DNA from 2 places in the Flavobacterium plurextorum genome. Region 1 is predicted to be linked to the other one. Evidence: riboswitches for the same ligand, from Rfam matches in the RefSeq annotation. Region 1 holds a riboswitch; the other holds the start of a gene.

Region 1 (15,371 bases):
TTCATTAATGTATTGTACACTTTCGATACCTACATTAACATTGTTTGATAATAGTGCCAAAGCTTTTTGAGTCGCTTTCAGCGCTTCTTCCGGATTATCATAGGTTCCTAATTCTGATTGTGCTGCAACCACTGGAGCTGCATTTTTTTCACTTACCAAAAAATAAGCTCCAATTCCGAGTAAAACAACAGCCGAAGCAGCAATCGATAACCACGCCACATTTCGTTTTTTAGTTTGTAGTGGAATTTCCTGCGTCGATTTTTGCTGTTTTACTTGAGAGAAATAACCAAAAAGCGGTTTGTATTGCTCCAAATGCTGCGCAACATTTGATGATGAAAAATATTCTTTTAATTGATTTTCTTCGGCAATAGTTGTTTCTCCCTCGAAGTATTTTTCTAATATATATTCTATTTTATCTGATTCCATAACTGTGTGTGTTAATCATTGCTTCTCTAATTTTTTTTCTTGCTCTTGAAAGTGCTACTCGAATCGCTGTTTCATTCATATTGACAATTTTTGCAATTTCATCAAATTCATATTGCTCGACATCTCGCAATTGAAGTAATATTTGCAATTGTTCAGGGAGTTGGTTTACTATTTTTTCAACCCACTCTAAACTGTCTGAATCTTCCAGTTTTTTATCCAATTGCGGCTCACGATCGGTAAAATTATTATGAACAATTTTTAGATTTCCGGCTCTTTTTGATTTTAACTGATCAAGACAATAATTTTTAGTCATTGTCATTGCCAATGCTTCAACATTATTATAAGCACTTAAATCGTCTTTTTTATTCCATAATTTAACCATTACCTCCTGAGCAGCATCTTCTGCTTCTTCGGTGCTGGTAAGCAATCGTTTTGCCAGACGAAAAACTTTGTCTTTAAAAGGATTTACTAATTCTATAAACACATTCTGGTTCATAAATTAAAGGTTATTCGTTAGCTTATATAGTCAAGACGAGACACGATTATTTTTGTTACAAAGACTTTGTATTTTTTTTATAAAAAAAGAATACTACTTAAAACTAAAGATAGTATTTTTACGTTAGTATTTTATAATGATGCCGAAACCAAATTTTATGAAAACAATTCTAAGATCAGCACTTCTCTTGTGTATGCTTGCATTTTCTTTGCAATCTTGTGAAGATCAGGACGATGTTATGTCTCCGTCTCATTTACAAGTTAATGATTTTGTATGGAGAGGATTGAATGAAGTTTATTTGTGGCAGGCTGATGTGCCAAATTTAGCCGATGATCGTTTTGCGACAAAAGCGGACTTAGAAAATTATTTAGCGGGTTATTCAAGACCGGAAGATTTATTTCAGGATTTGTTGAATAAACCAATAAGCAAATACCCAAATGGTAATGCAATTGATCGTTTTAGCTGGATTGTTGATGATTATACAGTTTTAGAACAGGAGCTTAACGGAATTTCAAAAAATAATGGTTTAGATTTTAAACTTACTAGAATTGCTCAGGGATCTAATGATTTAGTGGGCTATGTTCGTTATGTTATTCCTAATTCTAATGCATCGACTAAAGATATTAAAAGAGGAGATTTGTTTACGAGTATAAACGGAACTAAACTTACGATTTCAAATTATCAATCTTTATTAAGTAATGATAATTATACGTTAGATCTAGCTGATTTTAGCGGATCGGCATTTGTATTGAATGGAAAAACGGTTTCCTTGTCTAAAACAACTTTAGAAGAAAATCCTATTCTTATTAATAAAGTGATTGAATCTGGAGAACACAAGATAGGATATTTAATGTATAATGGATTTTATGCAGGATATGATGCCAAGTTAAACCAGGCTTTTGGCGACTTAAAAGGAATTACGGATCTGGTTTTAGATTTAAGATATAACGGCGGAGGTTCTGTAAGATCTTCTACACGTTTAGCCAGCATGATTACCGGACAGTTTGAAGGGAAAATATTTTCGAAAAGACAATATAATTTTAAGTTGATGGCCGGTATGACAGCCGATGATTTAGAGCTATTGAATGAAAGATTTGTAAAAAGTATTGATGGTGCAGCAATAAATAGTTTAAACTTAGCGAGAGTATTTATTATCACCACAGCAAATACAGCATCTGCAAGCGAATTGGTTATAAACGGACTAAAACCATATATTGAAGTTGTTCAGGTAGGCGAAATTACTACAGGTAAAAATGTGGGTTCGTTTACGGTTTATGATTCTCCAACTTTAACAAAGACAAAGGTGAATCCAAATCATAGATATGCTATGCAGCCGTTGGTTTTTAAAATTGCTAATGCCGCTGATTTTGGAGATTATACACAAGGATTATCACCAACCTTTCCTTTAAATGAAAAGGTTGTTATAAAGGATGAGCCAGGTACTCATTTGGGGATATTAGGAGATAAAACGGAGCCGTTGTTAAATCTAGTGATTTCAAAAATAACAGGAGCAACAGCTAAGAAGATCCAAACCGACGACAGTTTCGATTTACCTGAAATCAGCAATTCTAAAAAAATAAATGGACTTCGAAATGAAATGTATTTAGAGAATGTTCCAAAAGAATTTATGAGGACTTTAAAATAGAAGTAAAAAAAATAGGCTTTCAGAGATGAAAGCCTATTTTTTTTCCAAAAACTAATAACAAATTCTAAAAGAATTAATCATTAAAATAGAAACCATTTGGTGCAATACCAACTGTTAATTCTTTTAGTAAAGTTCCAGTCAAGTTATAGATGTATGCTTTACTGTCTACTTTGTAGTTACCGCTGTCTGCCAAGTAAACTTTTCCGTCTTTAACTGCAAAACCGTATAAGTTAGCAACTGAAGGAGCATTGAAAATTGGAGTTGAAGAAACTGCAGTTGCAGAAGTGTTTATAACAAAAACAGAATTTTTTACTGTATAATAAATTTTGTCATCAGAAATATCTAAATATCCAGCTTTTTCTAAACTTGCAGGGAATGGAAGTTTAGAAACAGATTTGTCTGCTAATTTTACTTTTACAATTTCGCTGCTTGCTCCACCCCAAGGTGCTCTTAATATGTATAGAATACCATTTTCCTCTTCAATTGAATCAGCGCTCGTTCCAATTGTTATTGGAGCTTCTACAGTTTTAGTTGCAATATTAACAATCAAAAGTTTATCGCTCGCATCTGGTTCAGTAATGTACAATTTACCATTTTCAAGAATAAGTCTGTTTGCAGTAGCATTCAATTCGATTTTTGATTCTACCTTGTTTGTCGCTAAATCAATTACAGCAACGTAATCATCAGTATCGCCAGTGGCAGCATTAATGTACGAGTAAGTATTTGCATTAGTAACGTAAGCTTTTCCGTCTTTTACAACACCATATCTTGGATTAGCAAGTCCGCTGTCGATTTTAGCGATTAATTTAAAAGTATATCTGTTTACTACATTTATAACATTTGAACCACCAGCAATGATGTAAGCTCTGTCTCCGTTAAAGAAAATGTTTTGAGCGTATTTTCCAAGTAAATCTGATCCATTTGCTGCAGTGTAAGCATCTTTTGTAAAAAGACTAAAATTATCACTAGAAAAAGAAACCGTCCCTTGTCCTGTACTTCCTTCATTTAAAATGAAAAATCCGTTGTCGTATTCTCCTTTTGGCTGGTCATCATCGTCATTAGAACAAGACACAAATAAGGAAACACCAAGTGCTATTAAAAGTAATTTACTAAGTTTCATAATTATTAAAATTTTAAAGTTAAATACATGTTGAAATTTCGACCCGGCATAGGTCTGTCCTCAAGACTTTCATAATTTTCGTTGAAAATATTCAATACCTGAATGCCAAGTTTGAAGGAGTCAAGAAATTTAAAATCATAATCGATTCCAATATTGGATAAGGTATAATCTTTTATGATTTCGTCTGGATTGTTATCTGCTCTAGTGTAAACAAATCCGTTATATAAAAATTGATAATAAGCAGAGATTCTATTTCTAGAATAAGAAACGGAACCTGTCACTTTATTAAAAGGAACAAAGAAAAGCTGTTTTTTAGTTTCTTCGTCTTTAGAAGCAGTGTAAGCATAAGAAGCATTTGCACCAAAGATATTTTTGCCATACTGTTTTTTCCAACTCAACAAAGTTTCGGCACCATAACTATTAACCTTATCTCTATTTTGAGGTGTCCAAATACCATTTGAACCCGGAACCCATTGCAGCAAATCTTTAATTTTGATGTAATAAAAAGTCTGTGTCAACGAAATGTTTTTAAAAGTAAAAACGTTTCCAATTTCTGCCTGATAAGAGCTTTCTGGCTTTAAATCAGGATTCCCGCCTTGTTCCCAGTATAAATCATTGAAAGTTGGGATTCTGAAGTTTCGAGATAAATTCAGTTTTAAATTGTACAATTTGTTAAACTGATAAGAAGATCCAAGATTGAATAAAACAGGAGATTTGTAATTGTCTGTAAATTCTTTTCGAATACCAAATTCATTCTTCCAGTCAGTCGAAAAATCTTGTTTTATAAGTAAAGCAGCCGAACCAATTTCTCTAGTGTTATCTCCAAAACCGCTTCCGTAACCTTTTGTTCTGTTATAATCTACGATTCCGTTTATCTGAGTCGACTTAAACAAAGTGTAACCCAAATCAGCTTTAGAAATAAAACTCTCCGTTTTTCCGTATGTATATTGATTTTTTGAATTATCAGCATAATACTGATAGTTTTCAAAAATATATGCCGTTTTGAAATTCGCAGTAAGTTTTCCAAAATTACCATCGTATTCTAATAAGTTTCTGTTGAAACCATTAACATACTTACTTTTAGTTTCTGTTTCAGTAATTAAAGAAGTATTTCTATCTGTGTTTGAAGTCTGAGTGTATAATTTTAAGCTGTTTTTGGCATTAATTTTATATCCCACATTAGCATTCATTGTAATAACGTCGTATTGTCCGTTTTGGTTCCAGCGTTGTTCACCTCTCCAAGTATATCGATTTAAATACTTATAATCGTTTGTTGAGCTGTTTTTCGAAAAACCAATTTGAGCGCTCCATTTTTCGTTAGAAATATTGGTTTTATAATTGATTCCAATCGTGTTGAAACTGCCGTAGTCTAATCTTAAATTATTCTCAAAACGCTTATAAAAACTCATGTCATTATTTAAATGCACAGTTCCTCCAATTGCACCGCTGCCATAAATAACACTTCCGCCGCCTGCTTTTACACTGACAGAATTATAATCAGAACCTGAAATTGTGTTGAAATCAGTGCTTCCGTTCATTTGAGAATTAATGTTAATTCCGTTCCAGATTACTGCAGTCTGCGAAGAAGTAGTTCCTCGAAAAGAAACCGTAGAAAGCATTCCGCGGCCATATTCTTTAAAGTAAAGAGTTGAATTAAAATTTAACAAATCAGTAAGTAAAGCTTCATTTTTACTTATAATGGAATCATTAAGTTTTAAAACGGATTGAGAATTGGAGTATTTTTTAAGATTAGCATCAGAAACCAGAACTTCTTTCAGGTTATTAATAGAATCTTTTTGCGCCAAAATACTCTGGCACAACAATAAGAAAAGACAAGCAAAGCGTATTTTTAAAGTCATAATTTCTACACTCTTTTTCCCGAGAGCTCGATATTTGTTACAAAGGCAGGTCTCCTGGCTTGCGTCTTGTTGTTTACCTTCCCATTCGCCGTGGCGAACAGTGGTTTTGTAGTTTACAACAAGCATTCTTTTCAGAACAAAGCTTACAGTTGCGGGTACAGCTCAAGAATTTTTACTTGATTCCCTTTTAATGTGTTAATAATAAAACACAACCTTAATTTGCTGCAAATATAAAGTTAAAAATAATGATAATTCAAATTTGTTTTGCTTTTCAGATTAAAATGCAAACAAAAGGACTTTATAATTCGATTTTTATAACCTGTCCAAAGTCTACTTTGTTTTGAAAAGCATCCTTTAACGGCAGTGAAGTCTGGTGACATAAAATACTTCTGATTACACCGGCATGTGCTGTAATAACGATTGGAGATTTTATTTTTTTTGAGATAAGTGCTGTTATAAAGTCTGCAACTCTTTCGTGTAATACAGCAAACGATTCTCCATTTTGAACTTTAATATTTACAAAATCTTTCATCCATGGATTTAATTGTTCTGGTGGAATTTCATTCCAGTTTTTCAATTCCCAATCGCCAAAATTCATTTCCATTAAACGCTCGTCTTCTTGATATGAAATTGCTTTGGTTTTTGCTTGAATGTATTTTGCTAAAGTAACACAGCGTTTTAACGGACTTGTAAAAATGAGAGCTTCTGAAGGTAGTTGTGAAACAATGTTTTCGAATATCATTTCAAAAGGAGCAGCAATATCAACATCAGATTGCCCGTAACAGATTCCTTTCTCACAGACCGTTTCAGTATGACGAACTAAATAAATTTCCATATCAAAAGAAAGCTTAAGTAATAAACAACTTCACAAACTTGCTGTGTTGCGCCAAGACAGTCTCCTGTATAGCCGTCGATCCATTTTTGGAAATATCTAGCGAGAAAATAACGCATAATAAAAACAGGAATTAAAGCTAAAAGAAATTTAGAATTGAAATAGGAGAGTGCCAGCAAAGGAATCAATCCGAAGAAAAAAGATCCGAAAATTTCTTTCCAGCTATGCTTTTTAGCAATCGGTTTACTTTTGCTTGAAGCATCGTCTCGAGAATATTCATGCGTGAAAATAATACTAATTGCGGCTAAACGACTTATAGAATGAGCGGAAATAAATAATAAAAAAACTAATAAATAAGAATTACTGTTTGTAAAAAGTGAAATTGATTCTGTCAGCAATTTAAATTTTGCTAAAAAAAGTAAAACTAATCCAATTGCTCCATAAGCTCCAATTGCGCTGTCTTTCATAATCATGAGGATTTTTTCTTTAGTCCATCCTCCGCCAAATCCATCGCAGACATCAGCAAATCCATCTTCGTGAAAAGCTCCAGTTGTTAATACAGAAGTTATGATGGCAAAAATAACTGCCGTTTCTGTTGATAGGAAAAGAGAAAAAATATAGAAAAAAGCAAATGAAATTGTTCCTACAATCCAACCGATAAATGGAAAATATCGCGTTGCTTTATTTAAGTAATCTGGATCATGATTGATGTTTTTTGGACAAGGAATTCTAGTGTAGAACATCAAACAGGTGAAGAAGATGTGTAGTTCTTTTTTCATTTAAAATAAATTTTTATTTGGAGTTTACTTGCGGCTGACTCCTGCACTTTCAAAACTAGCCATTTCATTTAAAAATGCTTCCGCCGATTTTAAAATCGGAAAAGCGACTGCGCAGCCGGTTCCTTCGCCCAAGCGCAAATCTAGATTTAAAACAGGTTTTGCATTTAGGTAATCTAGTAATTTTATATGTGCTTTTTCGGCAGAGCAATGGCAGAAAACAGCATTATGTTTGATGTCAGGATTTATTTTTGAAGCAATTAAAAAAGCCGTACTGCAAATAAAGCCATCAACTAGAATGAGCATTTTGTTTTCATAAGCTGCGAGCATTCCGCCGGCAATTTGTAAAATTTCAAAACCGCCAAAATATGCCAGTTGCTGTTTTAAATCGGCTTGACCAGAATAATTCTGAATGGCACTTTTGAGCAAATTTTGTTTTTGAATTAGCTTTTCGTCTTCAACACCAGTTCCCTTTCCAACACACTCTTCAATTGGTAAATTAGTTAAAAGGCTCATTAATACAGATGCTGTCGAAGTATTCCCAATTCCCATTTCACCAAAACCAATACAGTTTGAACCTGTTTTGGCGATCGCATCAACAACCGATTTTCCTTTTTCAAGGCACAATTGCACTTCGGTTTCACTCATTGCTGGAACATGAAGAAAAGATTGAGTTCCTTTTGCAATTTTAGCATTTATCAATTTTGCATTCGTTGGGAAATCATAGTTTACACCTGAATCTACGATAGATAAATCAATATTATTCTGACTGCAGAAAACATTGATTGCGGCTCCGCCTTCCAGAAAATTAGTAACCATTTGGCGGGTAACATCTTGCGGGTAAGCACTAACGCCATGATTTGCAATGCCGTGATCAGCGGCAAAAACTACTATATTTGGATTTATTATTTTTGGATTTAAGGTTTCAAAAACGGTTGCCATTTGAAAAGCTAAGGTTTCTAAAGTTCCTAAAGCGCCTATAGGTTTTGTTTTTGAATCTATTTTATCTTGAAGGAGTGCGCTGAAATCTGTTTTGATCTCAGTGCTATTTTGTTGTTTTAAATCTAAATCAAGAAAATTTGATTTCTGTATTTTGTCGATTTCAGTACAAAATGGAGCTTCAGATTTTTGTTTCCAATGTAATTGCTGTAACATTGGCTGATTATTATAATTTGTTGCGGGTTTTCCAATACAGAAATACCCAAGCGGTTCGATATTATCTGGTAAGTCAAGAATTTTTTTAAATTGATAATAATTGATAATCGAAACCCAGCCCATTCCATAGCCTTGTTCAGTAAGCGAAAGCCAAATGTTTTGAGCTGCACAAACTGAGCTGAATTTTACCGCTTCGTTACTTCCAATTGTTCCAATCGTAAACTGATTAAGAACAGAACGATCGTAAGCAATAATAAGTCCTAGAGGAGCCTCTTCAATTGCTTCTAATTTTAAGGATCTGTAAAGTTCTTTTTGCTCGGGATTATCAGTTAGTTCTTCGGCTTTTTTATTATAATCTAAAAAAAGCTCTTTTACTGCGGTTTTAACTTCTTTAGATTTTATGATATAATATCTTGTCGCGTCGGTCAGCCCAACAGAAGGTGCCCAATGTCCAGCTTGCAAAGCTTTCTGAATTACTTCATCGGGAACTTCGTCTGTTGTAAAATGCCTTGTATCACGGCGTGATTTTAAAATATCATCTAAATAGCTCATTTTTTAATTCCAGTTTTTAAAGTCCAAATTCCATTGCGACTGAAATTTGAATATATAAGTAAAGGTAGGATATAGTGTTGGAATTTGGAATTTTAATTTTGGAATTCCCTTTTTAGGATTAGAATTTTATCCTTTGATTTTTACAGGAATTCCCGAAACCATTAAAACAACTTCATCAGCTTTTGAAGCCAAAAATTGATTCATCCAGCCTTGCAGTTCAGTAAATTTTCGTCCAATTTCGGTAGAAGCATGAACGCCCATTCCAATCTCGTTTGTTACAATAATAATCGATGTATTTTTTTGTTCGGCTAACAAAAGAAATTCTTTTTTAGCTTCTTCTAAACTTAAATCGACATTGTTTTTATGGTCTACAAAAAAGTTGGTAAGCCAAAGTGTTACACAGTCAATTAGAGCAACTTTACCAGAAAAATCAATTTTACTTAAGTATTTTTCTTCTTCAATATTTGTCCATCGCTCATCACGATCCTTTTGATGACGGTCTATCCGATTTTGAAAATCAGAATCCCATTTTCTGGCCGTAGCTACATAGATCGGATTGTTTGTAAGTTGTAAAGCTAGAGATTGGGCATATCCGCTTTTTCCTGAGCGTTCGCCGCCGGTAATCAAGTAAATCATTAGTTAATTATAAAATGTTAATTATGAATTGTTAATTAGTTAGTTGTTAATTTTTGTGATTGTTTGGAGTTGATTTGATTTTTAGTGGTTTTAATAATGCTTGTTATTAATTTTAAAATTTCTATTGCATCACTAGAAATATTTTCAAACTCTTTTTCATTTAGAAAATTAGTCGATTTTAATAATTCTAACCAATAAATTGTTTCATTAGCTTCTTTTTGTGCAATTGCGAATTTATGAATGAAATCACTTTTACTTTCTGCATGTTCAGCTTCACGTACCATCGCACCAATGCTTGTTCCAGATCTTATAAGTTGTTTAGAAAGTATAAATTCCTTTTTGTCATTACTTAAATATTGATATAGTTTAACTACTCTGATTGCAAAGTCAAAAGTTTTGTTTTTTACAATATTTTCTTTCATAATTAACAATTTATAATTAACAATTAATAAGGGCAATGTCGACAGTCATTTCCACAACAACTTCCTCTTTTGAGATGAAACCAAGTCTTGAAAACATAATTGCCATCTTCGATATAATAATCGATACCTTCAATTAGGTTTTCTGTTTTAGGCAGGGTTGCAGCTTTATTTTTAAGTGCTCTTTCAGGAGTCAGTGTTTCAATGTAAGCGTCGATTTTATCTTCGCATGCTTCTTTAAAACAAACTGGACATAGACAATCGCCTCCTTCAGAAAGATTGAAAATAGGCGGAAAATCATTGCACCAGCATTTGTTTTCAACCGAAATATCTCCACAGCTGAATTGAGTTTCACAGCTTGAGCAAACTTTTGTTTTTGTGGTATTCATAGTGTAAAGATACAGTTTGTTGAATTTTGTAGGAATAAAAATAAACAAAAAAAATAGAAAATGGTTTACCTTTGTTCCTATCCAAAACGTAAAACATGAAATATTTATTCCCTAAGTTAATTTTTATTTTCTCTTTTTTTATCCTTACAGGATGTAAGAAGTCTGAAACAGTTGAGGTTGCAAAATCTGAAAGTGCAAAAAATAGTATTGAGTTTGCTTCAGGGCTTTCGATCATTAAATATGATGGATATTCAGTTGTTACGGTTATGGAACCGTGGCCTAATGCCAATAAAAATTTCAAATACATTTTAAAAGAAAAAGATGCAAAGGTTCCGGATAGTTTGGAAACTTACACAACTATAAAAGTGCCTTTAGAGTCAATTGTGGTTACGTCAACTACTAATGTACCATTTTTAGAAATGCTTGAGGTCGAAAATAAACTGGTTGGTTTTCCACACACAGATTATGTTTCATCAGAAAAAACAAGAGCTTTAATTGATAAAGGTTCGGTAAAAAATGTAGGTCAAAATGAAAAATTAAATATTGAACAGTTAATCGAATTAGCACCAAATTTGATCGTAACGTTTGGAGTAGACAACAATAATCCGATGTTGGATAATTTAAAGAAAAGCGGTCTAAATGTTTTTATTCAAGCGGATTGGATGGAACAGTCTCCACTTGGAAAAGCAGAATGGATTAAGTTGTACGGAGCTTTGTTTGGTAAAGAAGAAAAAGCCAAAGAATTGTTTGATAAAATTGTGGAAAGCTATAATCAAGCTAAAAAATTGGTGGCAGATAAACCTGCATCTTCAACAGTTTTGTATGGTTCGATGTACGAAGATGTTTGGTATGTTGCCAAAGGAAACAGCTGGGTTGCTCAGTTTATGAAAGATGCTCACGCCAATTATTTATGGTCAGATTTAAAAGGAACTGGAAGTGAAGGTTTGTCATTTGAAAAGATATTAGTAAAAGCTAAAACAGCTGATTTTTGGATCGCTTCAGGATCTTTTAAAAGCTTAGATGAAATAGCGAAAACAAATCCGCATTACAGTCAGTTTGATGCTTTTAAAAATAAAAATGTGTATACATTCGAAGGCAAATTTGGAGCAACAGGCGGAACTGTTTATTATGAATTAGCGCCGAGTCGTCCAGATTTAGTCTTAAAAGATTATATAAAAATTTTCCATCCTGATTTGTTGCCAAGTTATGAGTTTACTTTTGCATCTAAATTAAACTAAGATCAATTGATAAAAAAAACGCGAAATATAACTCTGTTTTCCATACTTGGATTGGTACTTTTGTTTATGTTTTTCCTAGACATTAGTTTAGGATCTGTTACAATTCCATTCAAAGAAGTGTGCAGCAGTTTAACAGGAGGACAGGCAAGTAAATCAACTTGGGAATATATTATTATTAATTACCGTCTGCCAAAAGCAATTACAGCTATTTTGGTTGGAGTAGGGTTGTCTATAAGCGGTTTGCTGATGCAGACATTGTTTAGAAATCCGTTGGCAGGTCCTGATGTATTAGGACTGAGTTCTGGAGCTATTTTGGCAGTTGCTATTGTAATTTTAGGTGCAGGAATATTACCGTCTTTTTTAAGCTCAGTTTTATTATCTCCATATGGAATTGTATTGGCATCTACTTTAGGTAGTATTTCTGTTTTGCTTTTAGTTTTACTGGTTGCGCAAAGATTGCGAAATACGATGGCAATTTTAATTGTTGGACTTATGTTTGCCAGTTTTACAAGTGCCATTGTTGGAGTTTTAACCTATTTTAGTTCAGCTGAACAATTGCAGAAGTTTACCTTTTGGTCTTTAGGAAGTCTGGGAAATCTTTCTTGGACATCGATTGTTATTCTGGCGGTTTGTATAGGTTTTGGTTTACTTTTAAGTGCAGGCAGTATCAAGCCTTTAAATGCATTGCTTTTAGGCGAAAATTATGCTAAAAGTATGGGTTTGAATTATAAGAGAGCACGATTAGTAATTATTTTGGCAACAAGTATTTTAGCTGGAAGTGTTACTGCCTTTGCAGGACCTATTGCCTTTATAGGTTTGGCTGTTCCGCATATTGCGAAGCTGACGTTTCAAACGAGTAATCATACTGTTTTATATTGGAGTACGTTTTTCTTTGGCGGCATAATTATGCTGTTCTGCGATATGGCGTCACAGATGCCGGGTTTAGAGGTAACATTGCCAATTAATGCAATTACATCAATTATTGGCGCGCCGGTTGTAATTTGGCTGTTAATGCGAAAAAGAAACTTTCAGTAAATTGTATTAGCCACAGATTATATAGATAAAAAGGATTATCTCATGTTATTAAATAAATTAATCTTGAGACAAGGAAAAACTTAGATACTTAGAACCTTATCAACTCAGAACCTTAAAATAGATGAAATCAATTTTAAAAACTTCAAATTTAAATATTGGATATAAAACCAAGAAAGCAACTGTGACTATTGCTGAAAATTTAAATTTGAATTTAACTTCTGGGAAACTCGTTTCGTTGATTGGTGCTAACGGAATTGGGAAATCGACTTTGCTGCGAACTATTACAGGAATTCAGAAGCCTTTGTCAGGAACTGTTTTTTTGAATGATAAAAATATCAATACCTATAAGCCGTTAGATTTGGCTCAGAATCTAAGTTTGGTTTTAACCGAAAAACTGCCGCCAAGTAATCTCACTGTTTTTGAGTTGGTGGCATTAGGCCGTCAGCCCTATACCAATTGGGTTGATTCTTTAACTGAAACAGATATTGAAAAGGTTCAGGAAGCAATGGCGCTGACACAAATAGAACATTTGGCTCAAAAAAAGCATTTTGAAATTAGCGATGGTCAATTGCAAAAGGTTTTAATCGCCAGAGCTTTGGCACAAGATACGCCGCTGATTATTTTAGATGAACCTACAACACATCTTGATTTACTGCACAAAGTTTCTTTATTTAAATTGCTGAAAAAACTAACACAGGAAACTCAAAAATGCATTTTATTCTCTACTCACGATATTGATTTAGCAATTCAATTAAGTGACGAAATGATTATCATGACCCCAGAAAGTGTTGTTCAAGATGAACCTTGTAATTTAATTTCAAACGGAAATTTTGCCACTTTGTTCAAGGATGAACATATTGTTTTTGATGCCGAAAAAGGGAAATTTGTGATTACTTAGAAGTTTTTTCAGGAGCTAATCCTGCTGTTCACTATATCTTTTGTGGCGTCCCGAGGCTTCGGGGCCGCCACAAAAGGATGCCGTTTCCATCAGGGCTAGCGCATCCGTTTTCATAAGAACTTTGATTATCCGATTAAACACCTTAACAAATAAGCGATTAAACTTTTTTAGCTCCAATCTGTCTCTTCGCTTCACCAACCACAAAAGCAACAGAATTTGCAATGTTAAAGCTGCGAATTAGTTTTGACATTGGAATCGTTAAATGATTCTCAAAACGAGCCAAAACTTCTTTGCTTAATCCAACGCTTTCTTTGCCAAAAACTAACCAATCTCCATCTTGAAAATCTGTTTCTAAATATGATTTTTCAGCATGAGAGCTCATCAAAAAAACACGTGATTGATCTGGAATCTGCTTGATCCACTCCTCTATATTTTGGTATTCCGTAACGTCAAGATGAACCCAATAATCCAAACCAGAACGTTTTAGATTTTTATCGTTTATCACAAATCCGAACGGATGAATTAAGTGCAGTCGGCTTTCAGTTCCTACGCACAATCTTCCAATGTTTCCAGTATTATTTGGTATTTCTGGTTCTACAAGAACTACGTTTAGCATTATCGTTTATTTGTTTGTTCGGTTAATCGTTAATTTGAGAATTATCTAATTTAAAATCAGAAACCTCAAGGACTTCTCCAGCTTTTAAGTTTTGCAAATATACATTTCCTATTCTTACGCGAACTAAACGTAAAGTAGGAAATCCAACAGCGGCAGTCATTTTTCTAACTTGACGAAATTTTCCTTCATTCACGGTAATTGATGCCCACGAAGTTGGTCCGTGGCGTTCGTCTCGGATTTTTTTTGCTCGAGGTCCAAAATCAGGAATTTCAGTTACAATAAAAGCTGAGCAGGGTTTTGTTTTGTATTTTCCACCTTCAAAACCTATTTCTACACCTTTCTGTAATTGTTCGATTGCTTCAGGTGTAATAATGCCGTCTACCTGAACATAATATTCTTTGTCGACTTTTTTACTTCTGATTTGCTCACTTACCTTTCCGTCAGTTGTGAGTAATAATAAACCTTCAGAGTCTTCATCAAGTCTTCCAATTGCCATAGTTCCTTCTGGAAAGTCATGCAGTTCGCCTAAAAGTTTTTTCTTTCTTTTCAATTCATATATAAATTGACTTAAATAACCATAAGGCTTAAAAAGAATGAAGTGTCGATGCATGTTTTATTTTTTTGCAAAGATAGCTTTGTTTTTACAAGTAATTCGAGTTTGTGCTTACTCCTTATTCCTGTTTTTCATTTTGCTCAGCCATAAATAAACAGACCAAATTACTGTAATGCCAAATAAGAGAATTAAAGGAGTGTAGTAATTCCTGAAAAAATCATGAAAATAAGTGCCTATTAAAATGTAAGCCGAAGCAATGCAAAGTTTCAAGACAATAAAGTCGGCATTTGACCAGCAGGTTTTGATTTTGAAAAAGTTCATTTCGTTTCTTTTAAATTGATAGTTTAGAAACAGCATTTTATTGCCGATTGTCTAAAGTTATAAAAAAAGACATTAAGAACTTGGAAACCAGATTGCGTCTTATAATGCAAAAAGCTTTTTAAAAGTACCTAAATCAGTATTCGGGTTTATTTCGTAGAAATAATTCAATTGCCATTGCTGTGTTTTCTGTGCTTGTTTACTAGTTGTTTCATCCCAAGGCGGGTAAACCCTAGTGGCCCTTATTCCTTCTTTAGTTTCAGTCGTGAAAATTCCTTTTTTAAGCAGAACATCTTTAGGGAAAACAAATTGTCCAAGAAGATTTCCTTTTTGAACACTTACAATTACAAAAGCAATAGAATCAGAATAATCAAAAGGTTCAATTATACCTGATTTATTACGCTTCCA
Region 2 (15,371 bases), 2.1 Mb from region 1:
GTCAGTATAACCCCATTCGTAAGCAGGATTTGCCCAGTTGTTTCCTTTTCCGCCAGATTTATCGTAAATATTAGATTTTAAGAAAGTTCCTTTAAAAGTTACAGTGTTTCCTTTCCATAAAGGGAAAAACGTTTGTTTGTGGAATTGGTTTTTTGCTATATAACCAGTCTGTCCTTGATTGTCAGTCCAACGAATGTAATTTGGTTCATTCGGATTAGTTGGCTCAGCTTCTGGCTTATAATACGTCATTTCGTAATTTTTGATAGTTGTCGCTTTATTGTGTTCAGAACCTGCAATTTCAAACCATTCATCATCCGCTTTTCCGTTACCATTTGCATCGTATGAAACCATAACAATTCCTGGTTCAGCCCAATCATTAAATGCATTACCCAGAACTACAAAATCATTCCCTTCTTTGTTGATAATCGTATGGTCGAAACCAAATTGCACATAACCTCCAAATCCTCCAAGACTGATCATGTTTCCTGCTGTTAAAGCTGTTTCGGCTTTTACACGCATTGTTTCGTCAGTATCTGTGGCAGTCGCAGCAGGCAGAGCATTTACAAATTGTCCTGGAGCAGGAAAGAAGTCAAAAACACGTGTAATTTTATTTAAATATGCTTTTTCGGCAACTGTAACGGTGAAAGATTTAGAGCTTTCGCCAACTCCATTTTTAGCTTTAAACTCGATATTGTAAGTTCCTGCAGCACTAAAAATATAGAATAAATCAGTCGTTGCAGCAACTTCTTGGCTGTTTACAATCCATTTAGAAGTGGCATTTGCAGCGTTTGTTAATTGAGGCTGAACTTTAAACCATTGCATTTTATCTACAGCAAAACCACCAGCTGGATTTGGCAGTGTAATTTCTGGAGCGCTTGCAACTATGCTGATTGTACGACCATCTGCAAAAGTAAAAGTCATAATTCCGTTTGCCAATGCAACCGACGTAATTTCTGCAGCGTCTTTTCCTTTTTGACCAGAAGCAGAAACGCCAGTGTCTACAGCATCAACAAACCAGTTTCCGTTAGCTCCAATAGTAATTTTTGCAGCTTCGCCTTTGGCTCCGCTTTCACCTTTGGCAGATTTTCCAGTATCAACACCATCGATCCACCAGTTTCCGTTTTCGCCAATTTTTATAAACGATGAGGTATTGCGGACATTTAATTTAGATCCGTCGCTCATTGTGATTACATAACTTCCGTCTTTAGTTTCGTAGTTTACCACATACAACCTTTTGTTTAATACATCAAGCAGGTTTTCGTATTGTGCCATTCGGCTTTTCAAATCATTGACATCATTTTTTAGATCATTAATATCGTCTTTATAACAGCCCGAAAGAAGCAGGACAACTGACAATGCAAGTAGAATTTTCTTCATTTTTAAAATTTATGGATTAATTATTGTTTTTTTTGTTTTAAAGGCAAAATGTGCTGGAATATCTCCTGTTGTAACCGTGAATTTTGTATTTCCGTTTTTATCAATACAGTACAATTTTCCGGGAGAAACATAATCTCCTGCATCTGTTATAAAAACATTTAGAGAAACAGGATCAACTGCAAGTCCATATGGTGTTTTAATCTCGTCGCTGACCGCTTTAGGTAAAAAACTTTCTGTAAGTAAAGTTTCGGTTTTAACATTAATCAAATTGTAGTTTATGATATAATCGAAAGTGCTGTAATTAAATTCAGATCCAATTATATAAGCTTTATCACCAACGATAGTAAGATTGGAGCAGGCAATATCAAAAGTTTTTTTGATGCGGTCTGTTTTGGTGTCAATTACAAATAGTTTAGAAGGAATATCATAATAATCGCCGCGAGAGCTTACATACAAATCTCCATCTTCATCAGCTTCAAGTCTGTGCAGATTTATGGCAACATCAATATCTTTTATTTTGGTAAAAGTTTTTAGATCGATTACAGAAACCGTTCTTTCATAATTTGGCGGACTATATCCTCCCGAATTGGCAACATAAAGTTTATTGCCCACAACAGCCATTTTTTCGGGCTGGCGGCCTACTTTCACCGTTTTTGTGATCGAAAGAGAAGTGGTGTCTATTTCGGCAACAAAACCATTTGGCGAATTTTCTCCCAATTGTACTTCACCGTCATAGGCGCTTGCGTAAGCTTTTCCGTTGGCAAAAGTTATGTATCGGCAATTTTTGACATCAATTACTTTAAGGCGTTTTGCGGTAACAACATCCATAACTTCAATTTTGTTTGAATTGTTGATAACAGAGTATAATTTTGAACCGTAAATACCAATGTCGTTTCCTACATCGCCTAAACCTAAACTCGCATCAGGATTTGCCTGACCATAAACATTACGCTTGTAACTTCCGGTTTCATAATCGTAATAATCTAATGAAGCTTTATTCATGTTCATATTTCCTTCGTTCAAAAGATAAAAACCTTGTACGGTTGTAACAGTTTCGGGCGGTAAAACTTCTACTTCTTCTCGAATAATAGGATCATCTTCCTGACATCCTTGAAAAGCTGCTGCCGCAAAAGCGAGTAAAAGCCAAAATTTGAAATTTGTTTTCATTGCTGAGAATTTATTTAGTGTTGTTGTTTTATTTTAAAAATTTAGAGAAAGACTTAATCGATAGTTTCTGCCCGGCATAGGAAAATTGAGTACCACATCATAATATTGATTGAATAAATTATTGACTTCGCCACTTAATTTTACAGGGATTTTTGAGAACTTTCCATTCCAAATAAGAGCCATGTCGCTTGTGTACCAAGGTTTAACATAATTAACAGGAATGTTTGCTTTTTGACTGTAACGCTCGCCGGTATATATAAAACTGTAGTTAAGATTCCAGTTTTTCCAGTTGATCGATGAGGTTATTGTACCGCTGTTTTCTGGTGTATAAGGAATTTGGTCGCCGTAAGTTGTTCCTTTTGCAGTAATATCGATTGCTTTTTGATACGTATAGCTTAAGCCTAAATCTAGAAATATTTGCTGCGGAAATTTAAAAACGAAATTGGTGTTTAGTTCTAAGCCGCGAATATCAACTTCGCCCAAATTCATCATGGTCCATCTAAAAAGGTTAGATGACGGCATTGCGATAATTTTATCTTTTACACGATTGTAATAAACATCGGCTTGAAATGATACCGATTGCAGCATTTTTTTAGGCTCAATACTGTAAGTTGTTCCCATATCATATTGCGTTGTAAATTCTGGACGCAAAGAACTGTTGCCTATAAAAGTGTAATACAAATCATTGAAAGTAGGCATTCTAAAAGACTCTTTGTAAAACGCTCGAACTCTGAAATTCTTTATCGTAAAAGGTTGATAAGAAGCTGATATAACAGGACAGAAAACGTGCTGACTATCGCCTTGCTGATAATATTTAACCTGTTCATCGATATAAGCTCCAAGTAAATTGGCTTGAATATCAAGTCGTTTCCAATGCATTTCGCTTGAAATAACGCCTAAATAAGAATATCGGGTAGGATAGGGAAAACGGTATAAATTGGCATCAAGCGTATTAATGGAGAAATCAGCTGCAAGCGACATTTTCCACCAATCTTTTATAGTGTAGAGATTGACAACCGAAGCGTAAAATTCGTTTTGATAATATTTATTGTCCAATGCACCTTCAAGCGTTTTATAATCAGGATCGATATAACGGCTGTAGTCTCTGCTGAATTTTACATTGGTAAGCATTTCGTGTTTTTCGAAAAAGGAATTCTGTACAGAACCATGAATGAAAAAATTGCGATCCCATTGTCTTTGCACATGCTCATATCTATTGGCTAAAATTGCGCCCGGAAGTCCTCGTTCAGAATCGTAATAATAAGCCTTAATGTTTGCCAGAGCGTTCGAGCCAAATTTGGTATGCAGGTTCAATTCAGCCCGAAGTGCAGTTATATCTCCGTTTTGGCGAACTGCAGTTGTATCATAACCGTCTTTTTTCTGATAGCGGTATTTGTATTTTCCATCGGCTTTAAGCCATTCAATATTGGAGGAAAGTGCTGTTTTAGAACTTATTTTTTGCTGATAAAGAACAGAAGGATTCACTAATCCAAAAGATCCAGTTTTAAAAGAAGTTCTAATGTTTGTGGTTTTACCCGATTCAAAAACAGGAATTTTTGTTTTAAGTAAAAGTGTACTTGAAGCAAAAAAACCTCGTGCAGGCTGAAAAATTGTAGACTTTTGACCATTATAAAGTTCGATAGCTTCAATATTGTCCAAAGAATATTTTCCTAAATCAACTTGACCGTTTTGTGCATTTCCAACCGTCATTCCGTCATAAAAAACTGCCGTATGAGCGCTTCCTAAACTTCGAACGTTTATGGTTTTTAAACCGCCAATTCCGCCGTAATCTTTCAATTGAACACCCGAAAAATAACGAACCGCATCCGCAACCGAAAGACTGTTTAGCGCTTCGAGCTGTTTACCCGATAAAATCTGAACAGGCATCGGCGATTCTATCCTAAACTCGCGTTTGCTTGCGGTTAGAATCACTTCGTTTAACACAAGTGGTTTTAAAGAGTCTCGCTCTTTAGTTTTAGGATTATCCTGCGCCAAAATCGGATTAATAAATAAAATCCATAATAAGGCACATAATCCACAATGCAGCAGGGCTGAATACCTGTTTTTACATACGTGCATAGCAAAATAGTCTATTTGTGACAAATAGTTTTAAACGGAAAAAATGAAATCAAATGTTTAGTTTGATAAATGTGTTTGTCTTTAAAACTCTGGTCCGCGAGAGCCTAAAATTATATGCAGTGGCAGGTCTCCTGACTTATTCCCATTTTGAGCCGCCTTCCCACATTTGATGAAAATGCAGTGGCAAAAGATTTGATTTCGAAAGCCAAAAAAAGCTCTCCTAATCTGTCAAAATGTTGCATGGAATTTACAGTAACGGGCTTGTTCAGGATTTGCACCTGATTCCCTCTTCGTTAACTGCCCTTGAAAAGTTGCAGTTAAACCATTGCGGGTGCAAAAGTAAATAAACTCTTTATGGTTATGGTTATGTTTTTGAAAAAAAGTTTTTTAGGAATTCTGTAGCTTTTTGAAACTTAAGGTGATAAAAAACTAAAAAACAGCTCTGAAAATATTCTTAAAAAGAGAAAATGCTTGATTTTTCTTTTTATTTAAAGAAACTGAAATTTTGTATATTTATGGTGTTATTTGTTTGATTGTTAATTGTTTGTGTTTAATGCGATGAAGATGAAAAAGACTAAAAATACACTGCCAAACGAATCTGAAGATTTGTTTTTAACCGATGGCGGACTCGAAACAACATTGGTTTTTCTTGAAGGTTTTGATCTGCCTTATTTTGCAGCTTTTGATATATTAAAAGATCAAAAAGGGCGTGAAAGTATGAAAAACTATTATTCTCGGTATTTAAAAATTGCCGAAAAGTATAAAACCAATTTCATTTTAGAAAGTCCAACTTGGCGCGCAAATCCAGATTGGATTGAAAAAATTGGATACTCAAAAGATTCCTTATTTGAGTTGAATAAAAAAGCAGTTTCGCTGTTATCAGATTTAAAAACAGAATTTTCGAATACTGTAAAATCTATTCTTGTAAGCGGCTGCATTGGTCCTCGAGGCGACGGTTATGTGCCTGATAATTGTATGAATGCCGAAGAAGCAAAGCAATATCATTTGGCACAAATAAAAGTTCTAAGCCAATTGCCTGTTGATTTTGTTTCGGCGCTTACCATGAATTATATCGAAGAAGTGATTGGTATTGTTCAAGCCGCAGAAACGGTTAATTTGCCTGTAGTTATTTCGTTTACAGTCGAAACCGATGGAAAACTGCCAACTGGAATGAGCTTAAAAGAGGCAATCGAAAAAGTAGACAAAAGTGTAAATATTCCGCCGTTGTATTATATGATAAATTGTGCGCATCCTACGCATTTTGTAAACGAACTGAAAGAGAACGCAAATGAAAATTGGGTAAAAAGAATAAAAGGTTTTCGAGCAAATGCATCTTGTAAAAGTCATGCCCAATTAGACGAATCCACAGAATTAGACCGCGGAATTCCTAAAGATTTGGGTAAAGAATACAAACACTTAAAAGATACTTTTAGTCACTTAAATGTATTTGGCGGCTGCTGCGGAACTGATGAAGAACATATTCACGAGATTGTAAAGCAATTGAAAGTAATTTAAAACAGCTTTATAATTCTAAATAGAAATAATTTATCTCTTTGATTGCACTATATTTTAACACATAAAAGTATAGATTTCTTACTTTAAAAAAGGCGTTTCACTTGTCTAAATACATCCCGTCCCGAAGTTCCGAAATCGGGACTATCTATGCGAAAGAAATGAGTTTCTTTTTGTCCCCTTATCAAGCATATAAAATCTATGTTTCTATGTGTTTATTTTTTTTGATGTTATCGTATAAGATAACCAAATATTGAAAAAAAACATCAAAATTTGAATTGAGTTAAAAACTAATACAGAAAAAATAATGGAGACGAAAGAAACTAAAAGTTTAGAGGATATAAAGCAGTATTTCAGAGTTTTAAAAAGAGCAAGCGGCAATAACGAAGGATTTAAAACAGAAACCAAATTTTCAACCTATTATGAGCTCGGTTGTATAATTAATAATATGTTGAAATTGTGTGTTTTGGGACTTGAAAATGATAATAATTCCTCAATTAATGTTGGATTAGTATTAGAACACGTTATCGAATTATTTCCTTTAGACGAATTTGAACTATTGGATAAAATCAATCAACAGTTTGCTGGAGAATCTTCGCTCGTTTAAAAAGTTTTTGTAAAAAGCTTTATAGATATTTGTCTGATTTCGGACTTCAAACTAAAGTAAAAAAAAAAGCTCCAGATTTCTCTGAAGCTTTTTGTAGTCCGTGGGGGAATCGAACCCCCCTTACCAGGATGAAAACCTGGCGTCCTAACCGATAGACGAACGGACCTGTTTTGCTATTGCGGGTGCAAAAATGCAACTATTTTTAAAATACACAAAAGGATTTCGGAAATTTTTTTTTTCAGTTATGCTGAAAATAACACATTTTAAAATAAAAATCGGCAAACAGAATAAGTTAGTTAAAATGTATTTGTTTGGTTAATAACAGGTTATTTTGCACTAAATAATGAGATAAAGCAGATTTTTGTTCGGATAAATATTTTCAATAAAATTTAAAAATATTTGCTTTTAAAGAATATTCTTGCGGATTTTTCATGATTTTTTTGAAAAGTTCAGCCAAAAATAAATGTCAAAACCTCCTTTTTTAGACAATCGAATAGTTTTTTCTTCGTCCATAATTTGAAAGAACACATCAAAAACTGATGGATCTGTTTTTCTAATTTCTTATAATTGCTTGTACTAATTATGCTCTTTATAATTTATGATCACAATCGCTTTTGGTAATTTTTTATCTTTTTAAAATCTACATTTTACAGACAATAAGAGGGTTAATGATTCTAATTTGTTCAAAAAGCAGCAGCAGTTAAAAAAGTGCTTAAAGAAAGAGATGCGAATTGTTCAAATGTTATTCGTTATCAATTAAAATTTTGATTCATTATTATATATTTATACCCAATTATGGATACAACTTTAGAAATATTTGGCGCGTTTTTCGGCTTTATGGCCGTTTATTTTACTATTAAACAAAATATCTGGTGTTGGTATTTTGGTTTACTTCAAGTAATATTATATTGTTTTATTTTTTACACAGCCAAATTATATTCAGATATGATTTTGCATGTTGTTTATGTTTTTCTGCAAGTATTTGGCTGGTATAATTGGAAATATGGCGGTTCAAATCACAGTACATTGCGGATAACATTGATAAAAAATGAAGCGTTTTGGATTGGTTCAACCATTTTATTATCCTTTTGTTTAGGTTATATAATGCAGACAAAAACCGATGCATCTTTTCCTTACGAAGATGCTTTTATAACCATTGCAAGTCTTGTTGCTCAATATTTAATGATTAAAAAAGTATTGCATTCTTGGATGTTTTGGATAGTTGTAGATGTAGTTGCCATAGGCGTATATTGGTACAAAGGTTTGTATTTTACAACAGGTTTATATGTGCTTTTTTTAATTATGGCAGTAATTGGTTATCTAGAATGGAGAAAAGTTTATAATGAAGAATTTGAATATGAGCGAGCATAAAGTTGGATTAACACTAGGTAAGTTTGCGCCTTTTCATAAAGGACATCAATTATTAATAGAAACGGCTGTTAATGAAGTTGATGAATTAATAGTGTTAATTTATGATGATCCAGTAATAAATATTGCTTTGGCAGCCAGAGCAGCTTGGATACGTGAAATATACCCGAAAATTGTAGTCATCGAAGGTGTCAATTCGCCAAATGATACTGGTTATACACCAGAGATTATGAAAATTCAGGAAGATTATGTTTTAAGTGTTTTAGGTAATCGTACTATTTCGCATTTTTACTCGAGTGAGCCTTACGGCGTGCACATGAGTATTGCGCTGAATGCGATAAATAGGCAAGTTGATGTTAGTCGGAATATTATTCCAATCTCTGCCACAAAAATTAGAAAAAATTCATTTGAAAATAAGGAATTTATTCATCCCATAGTTTATAAAGATCTGATAACAAAAGTGGTATTGCTTGGTGCTCCATCAACTGGAAAAACCACGTTAGCAGAAAAATTGGCTTTCCATTTTGATACCCAATGGATGCCTGAATACGGAAGAGAATATTGGGAGAAGCATCAAATAAATAAAAGACTAACTTTAGAAGATCTTTTAAAAATTGCTGAAACCCACATTGAAAGAGAAGATGCGCTTGTGCTGCAGTCAAATCGAATTTTGTTCTCAGATACTAATGCGATTACGACCTATTTGTTTTCGCTGGATTATCATGGAACGGCACTTGCAGCTTTAGAAAATTTAGCAAAAGCAGCAGAGAACAGGCACGATATTATTTTTGTCTGCGATACTGATATTCCTTATGATGACACTTGGGATCGATCTGGTGATGTGAAAAGAAAGGAATTTCAGCAAAAAATAATAGAAGATTTAAACAATAGAAATCTTAAATATTATATGCTCAGTGGTACTATCGATGAACGAATTGAACAAGTATCAAAAGTATTATCTGCCTCAGAGAATTGTAAATTTTAAATAACTTAGAATCAAAATATAGCTATGTCTGATTTATTAAATAAAACGATGGGATTTTTTAAGAAAGTTCCAGAATCACCTACGAATCCGCAAGATGTCAAAAGCAATAATAAATTTCAAGTCGAAGATCTTTATTCAACTGATGATCTTCAAAATGAATCAAGTGATGCAATTACTTTAGATGAGAAATTGCGCCAAGCGTATTTTTGGATCGCTAATACAGCCATTATAAGTCCGTATTATGATATCGAATTTAATGACAGCGATCCTAAAAAGTTTTTATTTGGCGACAGTAAAGTGCCCGTTTATCTGACTACAGATCAAAGCTATTCTAGTTTTGTATTAATGCCTCTGTTAAATTTAGCCGTAAGAGGTAAATGTCTTATTGTTGGAGGGCCAGGTCGCGGAAAAACAGCTACTTCTGTTTTGATGGGTTTACTGGCTGGCTATGATAATAAAGATGTAATGAGAGCCATTCAGCATGGTCAGCCTCAAATGACGATTTCAGATTTATTAGGACATCCATTGCCTTCGGATATGGTAAAGGCCGAAAAGACTTCGGATATTCGAATTGCTTGGCGAAAATGGTTAGGCATGAGAGTGAAAATTATTGATGAATATAATCGAATTCCAACCAGAACGCAATCCGCTTTATTAACTGTACTGGCCGATAACTACGCTGAAATTTTTGATCAGATTTATGAATGTCCTGATGGTGCATGGTATCTAACGGCTAACGATGATGCAGGCGGAGGAACTTATCAGGTTATTGAAGCCTTAAAAGATAGAATTGATATTGTTATTAGAGCTATGCACTTTAATACAAGATTTGTTGAGGATTTATTGCAGCGCATCGAGCTCAATTTTAAGCCCGAAGCAATAATTCCTGAAGAAATTATTTTTACCGAAGAAGAGTTAACAACTGTAAATAAACAAATTAGAGGTATTCAAATAGATCCGGAATTACGTAAACGTATCGAGTTTTTCTGCCGCCAGTTTGAGTTTTTTGAACCCGCATCTAACCGACTAGAATATATGACCAAAGACACGGCAAAATTATCTGGTATGGATATGCGTGTTCTTTTTAGGAAAGAGACAGGAAAAGATCCGATTAAAGATTTAGGTTCGCAGGCAAAGAATGGTTTGTCTGTTAGAAAAATTATGACTTTACTAATGTTTTCTAAAGCATTGGCTTATTTTAGAGGAAATCGAAAAGTAGAATTAGAAGATATTAGACAAGTCCTGCCATTTGTTTTACACGATAGTTTGACGCCGCATTTAGAATCTCCATTTTTCGATCAGATAGGCAATGAAGTTTACAGAGTAGATCGAATTGTGTGGCTGCGAAACTTATTCGATTTGTCTTGCGATGAATATGTGAGTCAGGATTTGGATAGAAATGATCCAGTTGACCGATTTGAAGAGGAATTTAAAAAAGGTCTTGAAAATATATCTTCAAAAGAAATTGATAATCGACTTTTAAGTATTGAAAAGCAGCTGCAAAAGTGGTCTGAAGAGAAAAAGCTGTACGGTTACCGAGCAGATGATATTTTGAAATTAAAATATCTGCATCAACGTTATACCAATTACAAAAGATGGCTGCAATGGAAAAAATAAGCTTTCAACCACTTATTGCAGAATTAAGCGAAAAAAGCACGTTGTACAATCGATGGTACAATGAGAGCGAAATGAAATATGGCAATTTGCCTGCTCATGTAATTACGGGTTGGATGGTAGAAGTTGTTGAACCAATTGTAAAAGAAACAACTGCTTTAAATTCAGCTCCAGAAAAAATTCATGAAATCGTAAAAGCACTTTATCAAGAATCATTGAAGTTAATTGGAAACGGATCTGCAATTCGCTATAAAGACGAATACAAAGAGGCTTGGCTGTTAATGGCGCAAATGCCAAACTTGGTCGTGAAATTTCCTGTAAAAGTAATTTCATTGTTAAATGACGTTCTTTTTAATCTGCATATATATGCACCAGAAAAAATAATAGATTGGTGTAATCTAATCAAGATCAGCAGCTCTGAGATTAAAACTATTGAGGATTTTAAAATTGTGGGACGTATTTATGCGTGGAGATTTGGTTTGGCGCATTTGAGGATTCGTTTAAACACAGATTTCAAAGAACTTTCTGAGAATCTGCAAGAAATCGTTCGTAACGCGATAAGTTCAGACAAAAGTTCGATTCAGCTTTTTAAAAATCCTTGGGCGAATGAAAAAGCAAAATTTGAAGGCGTACAAGGCGGTTTTAAAGATACAGATGGATTTTTTGAAAATCCGCCGAGACTAGCAAAAATTGATGGGAACATATTTGTAACCGATTCGAAAAGCAGTTACGCACTTTTTGCAGACCAATTTGGAAAAGTTTTGGTTCCTGCAAATTCTGTTGATGCATCTCTAATTTTATCAAATTCTAGTCGATTAGATAACTTGGAGAAATGGCTTGGAAAAGGCAACGAAAAAATTGATACAAGAAAGATTTCATCTTTTGCGACAACAGAAAACACATTGGTTTTAACGTTGCAAAATTCCTATTTTTTATACTTATTCAGTCTTGGAAATGCATAATCAATCTGAAATAAAAGAAACATTAGCCGCTTGGAAATCGTGCTGGCAGCAGGCAAAACTGGAGTGGAATCCTTTGCTGCGCCTGCAAGAACCTATTTGGTGTTTGTCGCATCAGGAAGCTCAAAAAGAAGGGCTTTCGAGCAGTTTTGCAATGATTCGGTTAACAGATCATCGCATTGTTATAAACTTAGAAGAAATTACAGAACGCGGTATTGCCGATTACGCTGTTGAGGTATTGGCACACGAAATAGGTCATCATATTTTTGCACCTGCAAATTTATACGACAACGCTGTTTTGCTGAATCGAATTCGTTTTGCTTTACCCGGTATTGAGGATCGAGCACCTATGGTATCAAATTTATATACTGATTTTTTAATCAATGATAAATTACAACGCGTCAATAAATTAAAAATTTCAGAAGTTTATAAAGCGATTAATTCAGAAGATAATTTTTCTGAATTATGGACATTAATGATGCGTACTTATGAATATTTATGGCGTTTGAAACGCGGTGAATTAGCAGTGAATTTATCATTTCACAGTAAAAAAATAGATGCTGATGCTTCATTATTAGCTTCTTTGGTTAGAAGTTATTCAAAAGGCTGGATTCATGGCGGCGGAAGATTTGCTGTAATGTTATATCCCTATTTAATGGATGACAAAACGTTTAAAGATGCACGTAAAAAGATTTTGATACTATTAGATGCGGAAGATGCAGGCAAAGGAGCTATGGATATTTCGGGCATGACTGAACTTGATTTAGAAGGCTATGATGAAATAGTCGATATGCGAAAAGAAGCGATTAGTTTAAAAGAAGACGGAGGCAAGAAAAACAACGATATTTTAGGTTTAGACGAAAATAAAAAAGGCGGATTTGGACCAAGAAACGGATATATGGGTCCGGGAAATTATATCGACTTAATGCAGCAAGTCAACCCAAATGCTGATGAGCAGAGTTTGGTTAATGCTTATTATAAGGAAATTGCTTTATCTCATTTGATTGATTTTCCTGTAGAGACTTCAGAAAATGTTTCTATGGATTTACCAGAAGGATTGGAAACGTGGGATATTGGAGACGCCATCGAAGAAGTAGACTGGCTGCAATCGGCTATTTTATCGCCTGCAATTATCCCTGGATTAACCACTCAAAAGAGAACTTACGGTGCAGACTCTGATAATAATATTTCAGAAGGACCTTTAGATGTATATATGGGGATAGACTGCTCTGGCTCGATGATGAATCCAAAAGAAAATTTTTCATGGCCGGTTCTCGCAGCAACAATCATTGGATTATCTGCTTTACGTGCTGGAGCATCCGTTATGGGTTGTTTATCTGGTGAACCTGGAAGTTATTTGGAAACAGATGGTTTTATTTCTGATGAAACAGATTTGCTAACTACCTTAACCTCTTATTTGGGAACTGGTTATGCCTACGGAATTGAGCGATTGCGAAAACCGTTTGGAGAAAAACCAAATAAAAAATCACATATTGTAATCGTTACGGACAATGATATATTCAGCATGTTAAATTCTGATACACAAACGAAACGAACACACTGGGAATTGGTCGAAATTGCATTAAAAAATGCTGGCGGGCACGGAACTATGGTTTTGCATTCTTATCCAGATTACCAAAAAGATTTAGTAATACGATTAGAAAAAATGGGTTGGAAAGTATATTATGTCACAAACGAAGCTGAACTTTTGAAATTTGCATCAGAGTTTTCACAACAAAATTATGCCTATGTCTAAATATGATGTTTTTGAACTAGTGACCTATTTAAGAAAATGTCCAGACAGCTTTTTAAAGTCTTCGGATCTTCTTCTTAAAGATGGATTGAATTCAACAGCCTTAATTTGCGATACATACAGAATTGTAAGTAATGATTTTTTACGAACTGAATTTAACATACCAACAAATACTGATTTAAATCTTATTAAAGATAATCATTGGCTGGCAATTCATATTTCCGCGTGGCTTCTTAGTCATCAAGATTTTAAAAATAAGCCTTTAATAGCAGATAAACTCTATAATTTTTGGTTTGAAGAATTGCGTGAAGCTGCTGCATATGTAAAATTTAATGAATGGATTAGTGATGATGAACGTGCCGAAGAAATGGTGCGCTTGCTGCTAAATTGTTGTGAGATCATACCTAAAGGCGAAAATTATGATGAAGCGGCAGATAAATTATCTTCATTAAGCAGTGCAGACAGGCATAAAGTTTTAAAACAATCCTATGAAGCGCACGAAAGAATAATGGCAATTAAAAGAGAAATGGCAGAGAAAAAAGCCAGAGAAGCAGCAAATACATATGGACGCGAGTAGTAATCCACAAATTGCATTAACAGATGAGGAGCGTTTTCCGCTGCTTGATGATTTAAGTTTTTTAAATGAACTTAGACAAGATGCTTTTGCTCCAAAATTTAATTTTAAAAGCGGTGATCGATTAAACGCAGTACAACTTTCAAAAGTCCATTCCTATAAAAAAAAGTACTATGATAAAACAGTATTTTGGAACGAAGGACAAACGCCAATTTGGGTAAATGACTATTTAAAATGGTGTCTTAAATCAGTACCTTTTTATGACAAAAAAGGCATTGATTTAGATTCTTTTCCAACCATTTCCAGAGAAGACATTAGAAAGTATCCTTATTTATTTGTTTCTAATGAAGCAAATTTAGAAGAGTTGTTAGTCTATCATACTTCAGGATCCACAGGACCAAAGTTAGATGTGCTTTTTGATGCAGTTTCCCAAGCGAATTGGCTGCCGCAAATAGAATCTGTTTTAAAAGATTTTGACATTCATATAAAAGAAAGTAAAAATACAGCAGCAATTGCTTTGATTTGTGCGCAGCAAAAAACATTGACATACGCTTCTTTATCAACCTATTTAGAAGGAGCGGGTATTTTAAAAATAAATCTAAATCCGTCAGATTGGAACCATCCTGATGATTGTAAAAAATACCTTGAGAAATATAATCCGCAAATTCTTACTGGTGATCCAATCGCTTTTACGGCATTATTAGATTTAAAGCCTAAACTGAATCCAAAGGCCTTAATATCCTCTGCTATGAAGCTGACAAAAGGCACCAAAAGCAAATTGGAAAATTATTTTAAATGCCCTGTTATTGATCTTTATTCGTTAACAGAATGTAGAAACATCGCTTATGCTACAGAAATTGGACATAAGGTTATTCGGCCAGATTTGTATTTAGAAATTTTTGATGAATATCAAGATGTGAAGCTTCCTTATGGCGAAAGAGGAGAATTAGTCGTTACCGGAGGCAGTAACCCTTTCTTACCATTAATACGCTATAGAACGGGTGATTTTTGTAGTTTAAAGATAGAAAATGGAGTTCCGTTTTTAATAGATTTAGAAGCTCGAAATCCAATAGTTTTTTTAACAAAATCAAACATGAAAATCAATAATATTGATGTCTCTAATCGTTTGTCTCAGTTGTCTTTGGCAGGATTTAAAATGCATCAACAAAAAGATAAGCTGATTCAGTTTGTAGGATATTCTAATGAACATACTCCGGAAGAGGTTGCTGAAGTGTTGAATGCAATTTTTAAAAATGATGCAGATATTCTCGTAGATATTCAAAAAATATCTCAAAATAATGCTGTAGAAAAGTCTCTGTATTCTTCAGATCTGCAGACAGATTTGTAATTATATAATAAACTGTCAATAGAGAAGC

What was found. A riboswitch is a leader RNA that binds a small molecule or an ion and turns the genes downstream of it on or off. The one in region 1 is predicted to bind cobalamin.
Region 2: it holds a riboswitch for cobalamin, as region 1 does, so the genes downstream of both, NLG42_RS09545 (TonB-dependent receptor) here and NLG42_RS00480 (TonB-dependent receptor plug domain-containing protein) in region 1, are expected to answer to the same signal.

Annotation. Positions count from the first base shown of each region.
Region 1 is NZ_CP100442.1:77,692-93,062, reverse strand. It holds gene NLG42_RS00500 (hypothetical protein) at 1-426, opposite strand, end outside; gene NLG42_RS00495 (RNA polymerase sigma factor) at 413-922, opposite strand; gene NLG42_RS00490 (S41 family peptidase) at 1,080-2,567, shown strand; gene NLG42_RS00485 (YncE family protein) at 2,641-3,687, opposite strand; gene NLG42_RS00480 (TonB-dependent receptor plug domain-containing protein) at 3,693-5,546, opposite strand; cobalamin riboswitch at 5,574-5,778, opposite strand; gene cobC (alpha-ribazole phosphatase) at 5,845-6,381, opposite strand; gene NLG42_RS00470 (adenosylcobinamide-GDP ribazoletransferase) at 6,366-7,157, opposite strand; gene cobT (nicotinate-nucleotide--dimethylbenzimidazole phosphoribosyltransferase) at 7,182-8,861, opposite strand; gene cobU (bifunctional adenosylcobinamide kinase/adenosylcobinamide-phosphate guanylyltransferase) at 8,988-9,497, opposite strand; gene NLG42_RS00455 (four helix bundle protein) at 9,533-9,919, opposite strand; gene NLG42_RS00450 (DUF5522 domain-containing protein) at 9,943-10,305, opposite strand; gene NLG42_RS00445 (ABC transporter substrate-binding protein) at 10,401-11,543, shown strand; gene NLG42_RS00440 (iron ABC transporter permease) at 11,610-12,578, shown strand; gene NLG42_RS00435 (ABC transporter ATP-binding protein) at 12,700-13,476, shown strand; gene NLG42_RS00430 (tRNA (cytidine(34)-2'-O)-methyltransferase) at 13,634-14,092, opposite strand; gene NLG42_RS00425 (pseudouridine synthase) at 14,115-14,702, opposite strand; gene NLG42_RS00420 (hypothetical protein) at 14,757-14,966, opposite strand; gene NLG42_RS00415 (MepB family protein) at 15,066-15,371, opposite strand, start outside.
Region 2 is NZ_CP100442.1:2,144,510-2,159,880, forward strand. It holds gene NLG42_RS09535 (PKD-like domain-containing protein) at 1-1,377, opposite strand, end outside; gene NLG42_RS09540 (YncE family protein) at 1,387-2,544, opposite strand; gene NLG42_RS09545 (TonB-dependent receptor) at 2,578-4,647, opposite strand; cobalamin riboswitch at 4,728-4,965, opposite strand; gene NLG42_RS09550 (homocysteine S-methyltransferase family protein) at 5,188-6,138, shown strand; gene NLG42_RS09555 (hypothetical protein) at 6,443-6,742, shown strand; tRNA gene NLG42_RS09560 (tRNA-Glu) at 6,837-6,908, opposite strand; gene pnuC (nicotinamide riboside transporter PnuC) at 7,538-8,113, shown strand; gene NLG42_RS09570 (AAA family ATPase) at 8,100-9,095, shown strand; gene NLG42_RS09575 (AAA family ATPase) at 9,120-10,712, shown strand; gene NLG42_RS09580 (hypothetical protein) at 10,700-11,671, shown strand; gene NLG42_RS09585 (hypothetical protein) at 11,664-13,424, shown strand; gene NLG42_RS09590 (hypothetical protein) at 13,417-13,998, shown strand; gene NLG42_RS09595 (AMP-binding protein) at 13,985-15,343, shown strand.